Regions from separate parts of the Deinococcus aquaedulcis genome, predicted to be linked through region 2. Evidence: riboswitches for the same ligand, from Rfam matches in the RefSeq annotation. Region 2 holds a riboswitch; the other holds the start of a gene.
What was found. A riboswitch is a leader RNA that binds a small molecule or an ion and turns the genes downstream of it on or off. The one in region 2 is predicted to bind cyclic di-GMP.
Positions count from the first base shown of each region.

Region 1: it holds a riboswitch for cyclic di-GMP, as region 2 does, so the genes downstream of both, KMW22_RS11660 (DUF11 domain-containing protein) here and KMW22_RS01825 (hypothetical protein) in region 2, are expected to answer to the same signal.

Region 1 covers NZ_JAHRBL010000009.1:9,367-16,389, forward strand. The annotation lists gene KMW22_RS11640 (GNAT family N-acetyltransferase) at 1-407, shown strand, start outside; gene KMW22_RS11645 (N-acetyltransferase) at 499-1,026, shown strand; gene KMW22_RS11650 (hypothetical protein) at 1,077-2,750, shown strand; gene carA (glutamine-hydrolyzing carbamoyl-phosphate synthase small subunit) at 2,834-4,018, shown strand; cyclic di-GMP riboswitch class II at 4,175-4,260, shown strand; gene KMW22_RS11660 (DUF11 domain-containing protein) at 4,519-6,513, shown strand; gene KMW22_RS11665 (DUF7933 domain-containing protein) at 6,661-7,023, shown strand, end outside.
Region 2 covers NZ_JAHRBL010000001.1:382,085-389,107, reverse strand. The annotation lists gene KMW22_RS01830 (sterol desaturase family protein) at 1-757, shown strand, start outside; cyclic di-GMP riboswitch class II at 1,205-1,289, shown strand; gene KMW22_RS01825 (hypothetical protein) at 1,346-1,873, shown strand; gene KMW22_RS01820 (hypothetical protein) at 1,944-2,726, shown strand; gene KMW22_RS01815 (hypothetical protein) at 2,727-4,550, shown strand; gene KMW22_RS01810 (carboxypeptidase regulatory-like domain-containing protein) at 4,487-5,224, shown strand; gene KMW22_RS01805 (hypothetical protein) at 5,257-5,667, opposite strand; gene mnmA (tRNA 2-thiouridine(34) synthase MnmA) at 5,743-6,921, shown strand.

The DNA of each region.
Region 1 (7,023 bases), on a different contig from region 2:
AGGACACTGTCTGCCGCGTCTTTCACGAAGCGGGCCTGGACACCGACGCCGCCCTGGCCGAGGGCACCACGTACTGGGTGATGGAACGCGGCGGGCAGCCGGTGGGGGCCATTGGCCTGGAACACGGTCACGGGGCCTCGCTGCTGCGTGGCGCGGCCGTGTTGCCGGAAGCCCGGGGCGGCGGCCTGGGGCGGCGGCTCATCATGAGCGCGCTGGAATACGCCCAGGGCCGGGGCGACCGCACCCTGTACCTGTTTTCCAAGGGCGGCGACTGGAGCAACTTCGGCTTTCAGCAGGTGCCCCTGGCCGTGGTGATGGGCGACATCCCCGACGCACCCCAGATTCAGGCCTACCGCGCGCGCGGCGAGCGCCCCGGCGGCACGACCTGGATGCGCACGCTGGGGTAAGACCGTTAGTGGTGAGTGGGCAGTGGGCAGTGGAAACAGCTCTTCCACTTCCCAGACTCCACTCCCCAGTTCCGGCCCCAAAGGGGCCCCAATGACCCTTGCCCTCGATTCCATCGCTGTTCCGGACCTGCATCCGCAGGCGCCGCTGGCCACGCGCAAGGCCAGGCTCTCGGACATCGAGGCGATCCACGAACTCATCGGCTACTGGGCGGCGCGGGGGCTGATGCTGGTGCGGTCCCGCGCCCTGCTGGCGGAAACCATCCGGGATTTTCATCTGGTGGTGGCCGAGGCCCACGAGGGCAAGCCCGGCGGGCTGGCAGGCGTGTGCGGTCTGCATCTGCTGGCTCCCGACCTGGCCGAGGTGCGCGGGCTGGCCATTCACCCGAACATGCAGGGCCGGGGGCTGGGCAAGCAGCTCGTCGAAGCCTGCGAGGCCGAGGCCCGTGCGATAGACCTCCCTGCTCTGTTTGCCTGGACCTACCAGCAGGGCTTCTTTGAAAAGTGCGGTTTTGTCCGCATAGACAAGACGAATCTGCACCCCAAGGTGTGGTCAGAGTGCCAGCGTTGCGCCTTTTTTGAAAACTGCAACGAGATCGCCATGTTCAAGGCGCTGTCGTGAGCGGGCATCTGCGGCCTGCCGCTGACCGGTGGCCAGTTACGATGGGTGACATGAAGCGAACTGTCACCCTGTTCTCACTGACGACCCTTGCCCTCAGCCTCGCCGGGGCTGCTGGCGCCCAGACGGCCCAGAAGCCGCTGAGCGCCTCGCTGCCCGCCGGCGCCCTGCTGACGCTGGAAACGAAGAATGCCGCGCCTGCCCTGCAGCGCTTTGGCGGGGCCCTGAACCGCGTGCTGGCCGCCGCCGACCTGGGTGAGGACGGCCCGGCCGAGATGGTGAGCGGCTTCCAGGCCATCGCTACCGACCTGCTGGGCCGCGAGGGTGTGGCCGGCGTGTTCGCGGTGCAGGGCAAGGGCGGCACCTTTACCCCCGAACTGCTGGCCGTAGCCCGCGCGGGTGAACTGTCGCGCGAGATGTTCACGGGCAAAAAGGCCACCGCGCGGGTGGGTAACTTCACCTTCACCCGCGACGGCGACGCGTTCGTGGGCCAGGGCGGGGGGCTGCTGTACGTGTCCACCGACAAGGCGCTGCTGATGTCGTACCTGGGGCGCCTGAGCGGCAAGGCGGCGCCCACCCTGGCGACCTCGGCGCCGTATGCGGCGGCCACCCGCGCGGCGGGCGCCAATGAACTGGGCCTGTACGCCAACTTCAGCGCCGCCGCCAAGGTGATCCGCTCGCAGCTGTCGCAGGTGTTTCTGCCCCGCCTGCTCTCGCCCGTGGTGGACGCGATTGACACGCTGGGACAGGTGGCCGGAGGCTTCACCACCACCGCCAGCGGCCTGAGCACCTCCTCGGCCCAGGTGGTCAACCCCGAGGGCAAGGACGCCCCGCTGCGCCGCCTGCTGACGGCCACCAGCGACTTTGAGGTGCAGGACATCATTCCGGCCACCGCCGAAGCCGTGCAGGCCACCGCCTGCGCCCCCGAATCCGGCGCCTACCTGGGCCGCTGGCTCACCCGCGTGGACCTGTTCGAGCCCTTTGGTTTCCTCACGGACAGCCAGCTCGCCAGTCACCTGGAGCGTTCGGGGGGGTACTTGGGCGGCGAATGCGCGCAGGTGACCCTGGCGGGCGGCACCAAGGCCAGCCTGAACCAGAATGACCCTCTGGCCAGCCTGCGCTACAGCGTGAGCTACCAGCGCGTGACCGATCAGGCGGCGGCCGAGGCCCATCTGCCCGAGTACGCCCGCAGCGTGAACGCCGCGATCCAGGGCGTGCGTGCCAGCCTGAAGGACGTGCAGGACCAGACCATGAAGCGCGTCATGGCCGACATGGACGAGGACATGATGGCCGAACTGGGCGGCGCGGGGCTGGCCGGCCTGGGCATGATGGGCGAGAGCTTCAAGCAGCTCGATACCCTGCTGGCCGGCATGAAGATGGTCTACGGCTTCCGCGACGGCTACCTCGTGACCGCCTGGAGCGACGAGGCCCTGCGCGCGGCCCTGCGCGAAGGCGGCGCCACCCTGGGCCAAAGCGCGGCCTTCCAGGGCGCGGGCCTGACGGGCAACGCGGGCTTCGGCTTTACCCCAGACCTGCCCGCCCTGAGCGGCAAGGACCTGATGGGCAGCCTGCCGGCCGAGATGCAGGACGAGGAACTGGAAGAACTGCTGGCCCCGGCCATGAACGCGGCGGCCGACCTTATCAACCGCTTTGACGGCATGACCTCACAGCGCAGCGTGACCGGGAATGTCATCATCGGCAAGGCGAGCGTGCGCTACCGCTGGTAAACCCGTGACTGGGCAAGCCAGGATGGACCGCGCGGCGCCCGGCCATGAAACGCGTCCAGCGAGGCGCGAATGGAGGGACACACATGATTAGAAAAGAGCGGGCCATCCTGGCCCTGGAAGACGGCACCGTGTACCGGGGCTACGCCTTCGGGCACCGGGGCGAAACCGTGGGCGAGGTGGTGTTCAACACCTCCATGACTGGCTACCAGGAGATCATGACCGATCCCTCGTACAACGGGCAGATCGTGACGATCACCTACCCGCATGTGGGCAACTACGGCGTGGCGATCTACGACATGGAGAGCAACAAGCCCTACGTGCGCGGCTTTATCTCGCGCGAGTTCTCGGGCGAGTACTCCAACCACCGCGCCCAGCAGTCTCTGGAAGCCTTTATGCAGCAGTACGGCGTGGTGTCCATTCAGGGCATTGACACCCGCGCGCTGGTGCGGCGCCTGCGCGAAGGCGGCGTGGTCAAGGGCGTGATCGCCCACCGCTCCTACACCCACCCCGAAGATTCCTACGGCGAATTCACCCCCGCCGAGGAACAGGTGTATGTGCAGCGCGCCCGTGACCACCAGGACATTGATGGGCACGACATGACCCGCGAGGTCACCACCGCCCTGCCCTACGCCTTTCCCACCCTGCGGCACGGCAAGCGCGTGGTCCTGATGGACTTCGGGATCAAGCACACCATCATCGAGCGGCTGGCCGAGGTGGGTATTGAGCCCATTGTGGTGCCGGCCCACACCACCCCGGCGCAGATCATGGCGCTGCAGCCGCACGGCCTGTTTCTGTCCAACGGCCCCGGCGATCCGGCCCCGCTGGAATACGCCCACAAGACCGCCTGGGAACTGATGGGCCTGCTGCCCACCTTCGGCATCTGCCTGGGCCACCAGATTCTGGGGCTCGCGGCGGGCGGCAAGACCTTCAAGATGAAGTTCGGCCACCGGGGCGGCAACCAGCCCGTGAAGAATCTGTTAACGGGCAATGTGGAGATCACGTCACAGAACCACGGATACGCCGTGGACATTGATTCGATTCCCAATGGGGCCTTTGTGGCCACCCATGTGAACCTGAACGACGGCACCCTGGAGGGCATGGCACACGCGCGCTACCCGGTGTTTTCGGTGCAGTACCACCCGGAAGCCAGCCCAGGCCCGCACGACAGCCGCTACCTCTTTGACCGCTTTATAGAAGAGATAGACGCCTTTGATGGGGGAACTGGTACCCCCATTGCCAAAGCGTCATCCGGCCGCCTTGGGGTTTGACAACCCCCCCCACGCCCGGGATGATACGGGTGGACGTACGGAGTGAGAAAGTTCATAGTGACGCCTGAGTCAGACATGAAGGTGTCAGTACTCTGAACCCTCGCTTGCGTGCCTGTCCGGAGAGACCCCGGCGGCCTTCGCCCGCTGACCGCACAACCTTATTTCTGAAGCGATGAATCACCTGGCGCAGACGGGCGCTTATGTCAGGTGAGGAGCAAGTGGCGCGACCGACAGAAGGCGGAATTGTTCCGCAGGCTGTCGGTCAACTCTTTGTTCTCGGAGGTGTGTTCTGATGCTCATGCTGCCCGCGCTTCACCCAGCCACGGTCGCCGCTTCATGCGGGGGTCGTGGCCGTTGTGGTTTGGCGTGGCGGCGCGCGGTGGCCCGCACCGCAGCGCGACCCCAGAACCCGGCCTCCCGCCCGGACCAAACGCGCAGAAGGCCCGCGCGCGTGACCGTCATTTAAGAAGCTTCGCCCCCTGCTCCCCGGAGGAAACGACATGAAGAGATCCTGGACCATCTGCACCTTGCTGGCCGCGCTGGCCGCCGGCACCGCCTCCGCTGCCGGCACCCCGGCGGGCACCGTGATCACCAACACGGCCGAGATCGTGTTCACCCCTGAAGGCGGCACGACCCCCAACCCCCCCATTCCCTCCAACCCGGTGACCACCACGGTGCTGCCGGTGCCCAGCTTCACGATTACCCCCAACGACGGCAGCGCCGACCGCACCACCCCCGACTACACCCGCCCCGGCCAGACCGCCACGGCCAAGCCCGGCGACACCGTGAGCTTCGCCTACACGCTGACCAACACCGGCAACGTGCCGGGCGAAGCCTACGACCTGACGAACACCCCCGACCCCGCCGGGGCCGTGAAGACCCCGGACAACATCCGCTTCTACGCCGCCAGCGCCGACACCAACAACGACAACACCCTGAGCGACGCCGAAATTGCGGCGGCCACCGCCATTACCTCCATTACGGGCGTGGCCATTGACCAGAGCGTGAAATTCTTCCAGGTGTACACGGTGCCCACGGCCGCCGCCAACACCGACCGCTACGGCGCCGACCCCACCGGCAACCGCCGCGACAACCCGGCCTTCAACAACGACCCCAGCGTGCCCCGTGACGCCAACAACTCCAACGTCACCACCGTGGCCCGCAATGACTCGGCGCTGATTGGGCCCAAGAGCGACCCGGACGGCAACGGCAACCCCGTGACCCCGCCCTACACCAGCCCCGAGGGCATCACCATTACCCCCAGCGCCAGCGACACCCAGACCGCGCAGGCGATTGCCACCACCACGACCATCACCTTCACGAACACCGTGCAGAACACCGGTAACCGCCCCGACGTGCTGGACATCACCACCAGCCTCGCGGGCTTCCCGGCCGGCACGACCGTGACGCTGCTGAAGCCCGACGGCACCCCGCTGACCGACACCGACAGCGACGGCACCCCCGATGTGGGCACCGTGGCCCCCGGCGCCACCGCCGACCTGCTGGTGCGCGTGACCTTCCCGGCTGGCGGCGCGCCCACCAACCCAGTGAACGCCCCCACGGTGACGGTGATCACCACCTCCAGCAACGACCCCAGCAAGAGCGACGCCACCCGCGACATCGTGAACCTGCCGGGTCTGTCGTTCGGCAACCCCACGCCCACCCCGGGCGGCAACCCGGGCACCCCCGGCACCCCCGAAACCGGCCAGCCCGGCAACCCTGGTTCGCCTGTGATTCCGCCCAGCACCTGCACCAGCACCACGGCGCCCACCCGCACCTCCATCGGCATGGAGATTGCCAACCTGGGCAGCGCCACCGACACCTTTGATGTGAGCGGCACCGCGCCCATCAAGCTGGTGGACGGCAGCACCGTGACCGTGAACGTCGTGTACTTCCGCGACAACAACGGCAACAAGGTGTTCGACGCGGGCGACACCGCCCTGACCGACACCAACGGCAACGGCGTGGCCGACACCGGCCCGCTGGCCCCCGGCGCCGAACTGAAGCTGGTGGCCGTGGTGGACGTGCCCTGCGCCGCTGCTGCGCAGACCATCACCCTGACCCAGCGCGCCACCTCGCCCACGACCGGCGTGTCGGTGCCCGACACCAACGACACCGTCGTGGTGGGCAAGACCCCGGTGGGCGCCCCCACCAAGAGCGTGGACAAGGCCGAAGCCAAGCCCGGCGAGAAACTGACCTACACGATCATCGGCAAGAACACCTCCAATGCCAACGTGACCAAGGCGTTCATCCGCGACACGCTGCCGGCCAACACCCGGTACGTAAGCTTCAGCGCCACCAGCACGGCCGCCGGCACGGTGCTGTACTCCACCGACGGTGCAAGCTGGAGCGCGGCCCCCATCGCGGCGCCCCAGAACGACGGCGTGACCGTCTACGCGGGCGTGGATACCAACAACAACGGCACCATTGACACCGGCGACATCCTGGCCCCCGGCCAGACCATCACCGGCACCTTCGTTGTCGAAGTGAAGTAAGCCTGACGTGCGGGCGCGTTCTGGTGCAGACCGGAGCGCGCCCCCCTCCCCCTGGGGGAGCCCCGACCGCTTTCTTTTTCCGCTCCCCCTGTGACCCCCAACACGAGACTGTTTTCTTTCCCCACCCTTTTTGCTCTGGGAGGCAACGTGCGCAACAACCCTTCGGTGCTCAAGACGCTCGCGGCGCTGGCGCTGGCTCTGCTCAGCCCGGCCCACGCCGCAGGCACACCCGCCGGAACGGTGATTGAAAACCAGGCCGTCCTGGAATTCACCCCGGAAGGCGGCCCGCCCACCTCGATTCCGACCCCGCCCGTCACGACTGTGGTGCAGCCGATCTGCGCCGTGAGCGTGGTGCCCAGCGGCACCGTGGCCCAGCCGGGCCAGAGCTTCACCGTGCTGCCCGGCGAGAGCGCAACCCTGCGCTACACCCTGACCAACGCGGGCAACGCCGTCAACACGGTGGGCCTGCGCACGGCCGTGGAGGGCGCTTCGCAGTTCACGCCCGGCGGC
Region 2 (7,023 bases):
ACACGGCGAACCCAGGCTGGGCTACGCCGCACGCGACACCCTGACCAGCCTCAGCATGGGGATTGGCAACGTGCTGATCAACGTGTTCTGGAAGGCAGTGGTGCTGGGCATCTACACCGCCCTGTACCTGTGGACACCGCTGCGCCTGCCGTCGGAGGCGTGGTGGGTGTGGGTGCTGCTGTTCTTTCTGGACGACTTTGCCTACTACTGGTTTCACCGGATCAGCCACGAGGTGCGCCTGTTCTGGGCCAGCCATGTGGTTCACCATTCCAGCCAGCACTACAACCTGTCCACCGCTCTGCGCCAGACCTGGGTGCCCATGACCGCCCTGCCCTTCTGGCTGCCGCTGCCGCTGCTGGGCTTTGAACCCTGGATGGTGCTGCTGGCGCAGTCGTGGAACCTGCTGTACCAGTTTTTCGTGCATACCGAGCGCATAGGGCGCCTGCCCCGGCCCATTGAATACGTGTTCAACACACCCAGCCACCACCGCGCCCACCACGGCAGCAACGACGTGTATCTGGACAAGAACTACGCGGGCATTCTGATCATCTGGGACCGGCTGCTGGGCACCTTTCAGGCCGAAACCGAGCGGGTGCGCTACGGGCTGGTGCACAACATCAACACCTATCACCCGGTCCGCGTGGCCTTTCACGAATTCGCGGCCCTGTGGCGCGATGTGAAGGGGGCCCGCACGTGGCGCGACCGCCTGAATTACCTTTTGCGCCCCCCCGGCTGGCGGCCAGGGCAGGACGGGTAGAGCGGGAACAGAGAGAACGTGACCGGCGGCGAAGAAGCCGCCGTTTTTCTGGCCTGCACGTTTGATGTGCCTTTGAAAGACGCCCGGGTGGCAGGCACCTCCACGACAGGTGGGCGGCGCACTGAGGGCAGCTGGGGTCCGGCCTTCTCTCCTGATCTGGCCCTGACAAAGCCTCTGTCAGAGCCCGACACCCTTCATGAAAGAGGTCTGGCGGCAGAAGAGAAAAGCGGGATAAGGGCGAAGGCCGAGAGGCCCGTTCACGAATTCTCTTACCCAGAGCGCTTTTTTACTCAAAAGACTTTGCCGAACGCTGGCAGCCGCCCCTGCCTCTGGCACCACCACAGCGCCCGAGTGACCCCGCGTGTTCATTCTCGCCCAATCTGTCTCATGTCAGAGGGTTGTGAGCGCCCAGGCGGCATCTTTCGTGTACTTCGTTTCGAGATGACTCAGGCGAAGAGGTGCGTTGATCTCTGTCCTGTAATCCGGGCACCTCGGGCAGAGGGAGCAAGTGGTGCGACCGACTCGGCGCGTTCCGGGTGGACTGACCGTCCATCACGGGCCCCTTGTCTGCAAGAAAGGGAGATGATCATGAAAAAGTTCAACGTGATGCTGGCCGCTCTGGCCCTGTGCGCCACCTCGCCTGTATTCGCGGCCCCCACCGCCGCCACACAGCAGACCACTGTGACCGCCACCAACAGCGGCACCGATACCCTGACCGTGACGGGCAACCTCTCGGTGGACTTTGTGAACGCGGAGTTCGGCACGACCCCGCAGGCGGCTGGCAGCGCCACCGTAAGCTACGAAACCCAGGACAACACGGCTGACGGCGACCGGTCCATCACGGTGGCCCTGGCCCTGAACGGCAACCTGACCACCCTGCCCGCCGGCCTGACCATTCGCCTGACCCCCACGGTGGGCACGGCAGCAGCGGGGAGCGGCGGCACGGGCGCCACGGTGAACTTCACGGGCACCGATCTGGCGGGCAAGAACCTGATTACCGGCATTGCCCAGTTCACCACGGGCGGCAACGCCTCGGTGGCCTACTCGGTGATTGCCTCGCGCGGGTTCGAGAACTTCAGCGGCACGCTCACTTACACCATCGGCACCGGGCTCTAAGCCTGTTCGCGCCCCACAGGCGGGGAAAGGGTCTCTGGGCGCTTTCCCCGTTTTTCTTGAGGTTGATTGCATGAGACAGCTTGCTGTAACAGCCGCCCTGCTCAGCCTGGGGGCAGCGGGCGCCCAGGTGCAGGTGACCAGCCCCCTGGTGGTGGAACACACTGCTGCGGCCAGCGCCGTGCTGGAGGGCACCCTGACCCTGAGCAATCCGGGCACCACGCCAGTGCAGACCCAACTCTCGCTGGGCGACGTGCGCTCGGATGCCAAGGTGGGCACCGCGTACCTCAAACCCGGTTCCCTGGAGCGCAGCAACACCGGCTGGATCAAGTTCCCCAGCACGCTGGTCACGGTGCCGGCGCGGGGCAAGCTCTCGGTGCCCTACCGCATTCAGGTGCCGCAAAACGCCGCAGCGGGCAGCCACTGGGGCGTTATTTTCGTGACCCCGGTGACGGGCAGCGGGGCGCCCGCGCCGGCCCGGTCCAACAGCCTGAGCCTGCAGCAGGTCACCCGCTACGCCGTGCAGGTGGTGGTGCAGGTGCCCGGCGGACAGGCCCGGCTGAAGTTTCAGGACCCACAGCTGGGCCGCGCGGGCACGGGGCTGCAGCTGAGCGTGACCCTGGGCAACACCGGCACGCGGCTGGCGGCACCCACCACCCGCGCCGAGATCTACGACGCCCGGGGCCAGCTGGTGCAGAAACTGGCCGGCCGCCCGCGCCGCGTCTACCCCGGCATGAGCGTGCTGGAAACCTACGCCCTGACCGGCCTGCCCGCCGGCAAGTACCAGATTCTGGTGCTGGCCGACGACCGGGGCGCCGAGCTGATCGGCGCGCGCTACACCTTTACGGTGGACTGAATGGGCCGGCGACGCGCGCTGGTGCTGACGGGCCTGCTGCTGGGCGCGGGGGCCCAGGCCGTGACGCTCACGGCGCCGCCTGCGCCCCTCAGCGCCGAGGCGCGCACGCCCCTGACCTTTCCCCTGACGCTGAGTAACCCTTCCGCGCAGCCCCAGCGCGGCACGCTGAGCCTGGACCTGCCGCCCGGCTGGACGCTGCTGGCCGGCGACCCCAGTTACGAACTGGCGCCGGGCGAAAGCCGCCTGGAACTGCTGACCCTGCTGCCCCCGGACCGCCTGAAGGCCGGGGCCCTGACCCTGCGCGTGACCAGCCCGGACTCGGCCCTCAGCGTGGCGGTGCAGGTGCCCGCCGCCCCCCGGCTGGAAGCGCAGCTGCTGGACGCCCCCGCCGCCAGCGCCGACCCGTTCTACACCGTCACGTGGCGGGTCTTGAATACCGGGAATGTGGACCAGACGCTGCAGCTGTCCGCGCAGGGTGAGGGCGCCCAGGTGCAGCTCAGCCGGCCCCGCCTGCTGCTGGCCGCTGGCGAGGTGGCCGAGGTACAGGCCCGGGTGCAGGTGTCGCCCGGGGGCCCGGCGCAGCCCGTGCAGGTGACCTTCAGGGCCCAGGGCCAGGGGGCCGTGGCCACCAGTCGCGCCAGCACCGACCGGGTGTTGCGCCGCCCCACGCCCGCGCAGCTTTCGCACGTCTTTCCCCTGCAGCTGACTGTGGGGGCCAGCACCGCCGCGCCCGGACAGCTGGACTTCACACTCACGGGTCAGGGCGCGCCGCTGCAGGGCGACCCTGGCACCCTGCAGCTTTCGGGCAGCCGCACCGCCTTCCGGGTGGCCTACGCCCGGCCAGACGCCGCCTGGAGCGCCGGGCACCTCAGCCCCCAGCACAGTCCGCTCCTGGCCGGCTCACTGCTGGGGGCAGCGGGCAGCCGGCGCCAGGGGCCGCTCACCTTCAGCGCCTACGCCGGGCAGCGTCAGGGCCAGTTCAGTGTGGGGGGGGGCCTGCTGGCCCAGGGCGCGCAGGGGCAACTGGGCCTGGAACTGGACCACACCGGCCCCCAGCTGAGCGCCAGCCTGTACGGCGGGGCGCAGGGGCCGCTGGGGGCGGGGCGCGCGCAGGGCAGCGGCGCCCTGGCCCTGAACCTGACCACCGGGGCCGCCGCTGCCGAGGCGCAGGGCCAGTACCAGACCGCTGCGGCCGACCTGAGTGTGCAGTATGCCGGGGCCACCGCCGGCTGGAAAGGCGCAGCGACCCCCACCCAGACGCTAACGGCGGGCCTGAACCTGCGGCCCCACGCCGACCTGACCCTGGGGGCCCAGCTGGGCCTGCAGCACACCGGCAGCGGCCCGCTGACCCCGCGCCTGAGCGCTTCGGCCTCGGTGCGGCGGCACTTTGGGCAGCTGGGGGTCAGCGCCCTGCTGAGCCCCAGCGCCCAGAGCGTGGCCGGCACGCTGAACCACAGCTGGGGCGGCATGCCGCTGCGCCACCAGCTGACCTGGACCGCGCCCACGGCCCAGGCCGGGCCACAACTGGGCTACCAGCTGGCCGTCACCCGCCGCCAGGGCACGTTGCAACTGCTGCCCACGGCCGGCTTCAGCACCGACCTGCGCAGCGGCCAGACGGTGCTGTCGGGGGGCCTGCGCGCCGATGTCAAGGCCAGTCCACAAACCACCTACAGCGCCGCCGTGACCACCACCAACCTGCGCGCCGGGCAGTTCAGCGCGGAACTGGGCGCCACACACACCCGCGCGGGGGGCCCACCTCGGTGCTCAGCGCCAAGGTGTCGCACCAGGACGCCCGCTGGCAGGCCGAACTGCGCGCCAGCGTGAATCTGGCCCTGGCAGTTCCGGTGCACCGCCGCACCGACCTCGCCCGGCTGGAGGGCCGCCTCCTGCTGCCCGGCGGCGCCGGGGCGCCGGGGCTGCTGCTGCGCGCGGGCGATCTGGCCACCGAAACCGACGGCGAGGGCCGCTTTGTGTTCGAGGCACTGCCGGCCGGCAGCGTTACCCTGAGCCTGCTGGGCGGCACGCTGCCCCCAGGCACGCAGCTGGAACCCGCCCTGCCGCTGCTGCTGAACCTGCGCCCGCAGGAAACGCGGCGCCTGGAGGTGCGCGGCCTCCAGACCGCCACCCTGAGCGGCCGGGTACAGCTGCGGCTGCCGGAATCACCCGAGGCCCGCGACCTGCTGGCAGCCGAGCTTCCGCCCCTCAGCCAGCTGGGCCTGCAGCTGAGTGCGCCTGGACAGGCCCCCCTGCGCGCTGTGCCCAACCCCGACGGCTCGTTCAGCTTTCCGGGGCTGCGGCCCGGCACCTACACGCTGCTCTTTGCGCCAGAAGCCCAGGCGCTGCTGGCCGGGCACGGCGTGCCGGCCCCGCTGGAGGTGACCCTGAGCGACGCCGAACAGCGCGAACTGGACGTGGACGTGCAGTGGCACCCCCGCGAGATACGTATTGACGAGGTGCAGGAGCTGACCCCGGTGCCGCTGCCGCCACAGGCACCCTGACCCCAGCAGGACTTGTGAGCGGGGCTAGACACTTAACGCCGCCCCCATCGCAGGCTTCCCGCCACCTGAACTGTGATGCGGTCCCAGACCGCCCGCCGGGCCACCGGATACACGACAATTACCCCCGCTTCATCGCCATCCCGCACCAGCACCTTCTGGTAGAAGATGCGGCCATCGGCCCAGAACCGGGCGGTCCAGGCCAGCCAGGCCGCTGGGCTGGCCTGCTCCAGCACCCCAGGCGCGTGGCTGCCCCAGACGCTCAGGGTGACCTGACCATCGGCACTGCGCCAGCTCTGGCCATTGCCGTTGTCGGGTGGACGCTGGGCAATGAGGCCTTGTGGAACGTCAACCCAATAGTTGAAGCGGGCGTTGCCGTAGGGCTCCAGGGGCGCCCCCAGGGCGGCCGAGGCCAGCAGCAGCGCAGGAAGCAGAGGCAGGCGCATTTGCCCCAGCCTACCGCCCAATTGCCGCGCGCCTCACCGCCGCGCACAGCCCGCTCTGTTAAGCTGCCCGGCTGTATGAGCGCGCCTGTGCCCCTGTCCACGCCCGTCCCCGCCCCTGCTGCCGGCAGTGGGGAACGTGTGCTGTGCGCCATGTCGGGTGGGGTGGACAGCAGCGTAACGGCCGCGCTGCTTAAAGACCAGGGTTATCAGGTGGTGGGCGCCATGATGCGCTTCTGGCCCGACGACAAGCGCGTGGACACCTTCGACACCTGCTGCTCGCCCGATGCCGCCTACGAGGCCCGCCGGGTGGCCGAGCAGGTGGGCGTGCCCTTTTACCTGCTGGACTACCGCGAGCAGTTTCAGCGGCACATCGTGGGCCCGTTTCTGGATGAATACGCCCGGGGCCGCACGCCGAACCCCTGCGTGAACTGCAACACCAAGGTCAAGTTCGATGAACTCGTGAAAAAGGCCAAGATGCTGGGCTGCCGCTACGTGGCCACCGGGCATTACGTCAAGCGCGTGGAAACGGCGGCGGGCGAGGTGCAGTTTCACCGGGGCGACGACCCCCGCAAGGACCAGACCTATTTCCTGTGGGGCACCCCGCGCGAGGCCCTGCCGTACATCCTGTTTCCGGTGGGCGAGCTGGAAAAGCCGCAGGTGCGCGCCATTGCCGAGGAGCGCGGCCTGCTGACCGCCCGCAAGCCCGAAAGCCAGAACATCTGCTTCGTGCCGGGCAAGGTGCAGGACTTCGTGGCCGAGCACCTGCCGCAGGCCGGCGGCTTCATCCGCGAAATCGCCACGGGCGAGGTGGTGGGCGAGCACCTGGGCACGCAGTTTTACACCCTGGGCCAGAAGAAGGGCCTGGGCCTGTACCAGAGCCACCGGGTGCGCCACGTGGTTCACCTGGACCCGGCCACCAATACCGTCTGGGTGGGCGACTACGAGGACTGCCTGTGGAGCGGGTTGCGGGCCGGCAGCGCCAACTACCTGCTGGACCTCCCGGACTTGCCCAGCGAGCTGGAAGTACAGGTGCGCTACCGTACTGCCCCCGTTAAAGCGCGCGTGGTGCACGCCGACGAACACGGCTTTGAGCTGGCTTTTGCCGAGCCCCAGTTTGCTGTGGCGCCCGGCCAGAGCGCGGTGCTGTACGACGGGCCCCGTCTGCTGGGCGGCGGCCTCATTGAAGACCACGTGCGGGAGCTGCCCCCGCTGAAGGCGGCCCCCAAGAAGCGCCCCACGCCCGTGCTGTCCTGAGAGATAGGGCGGCCTCTCCGCCTGGGTGGGCAAGAGGCCGGGGAATGGGTCCAATGCATGACCCGTGCCCGGGTGAGGCGTGAGGCTTGGCAAGCCGGGCTT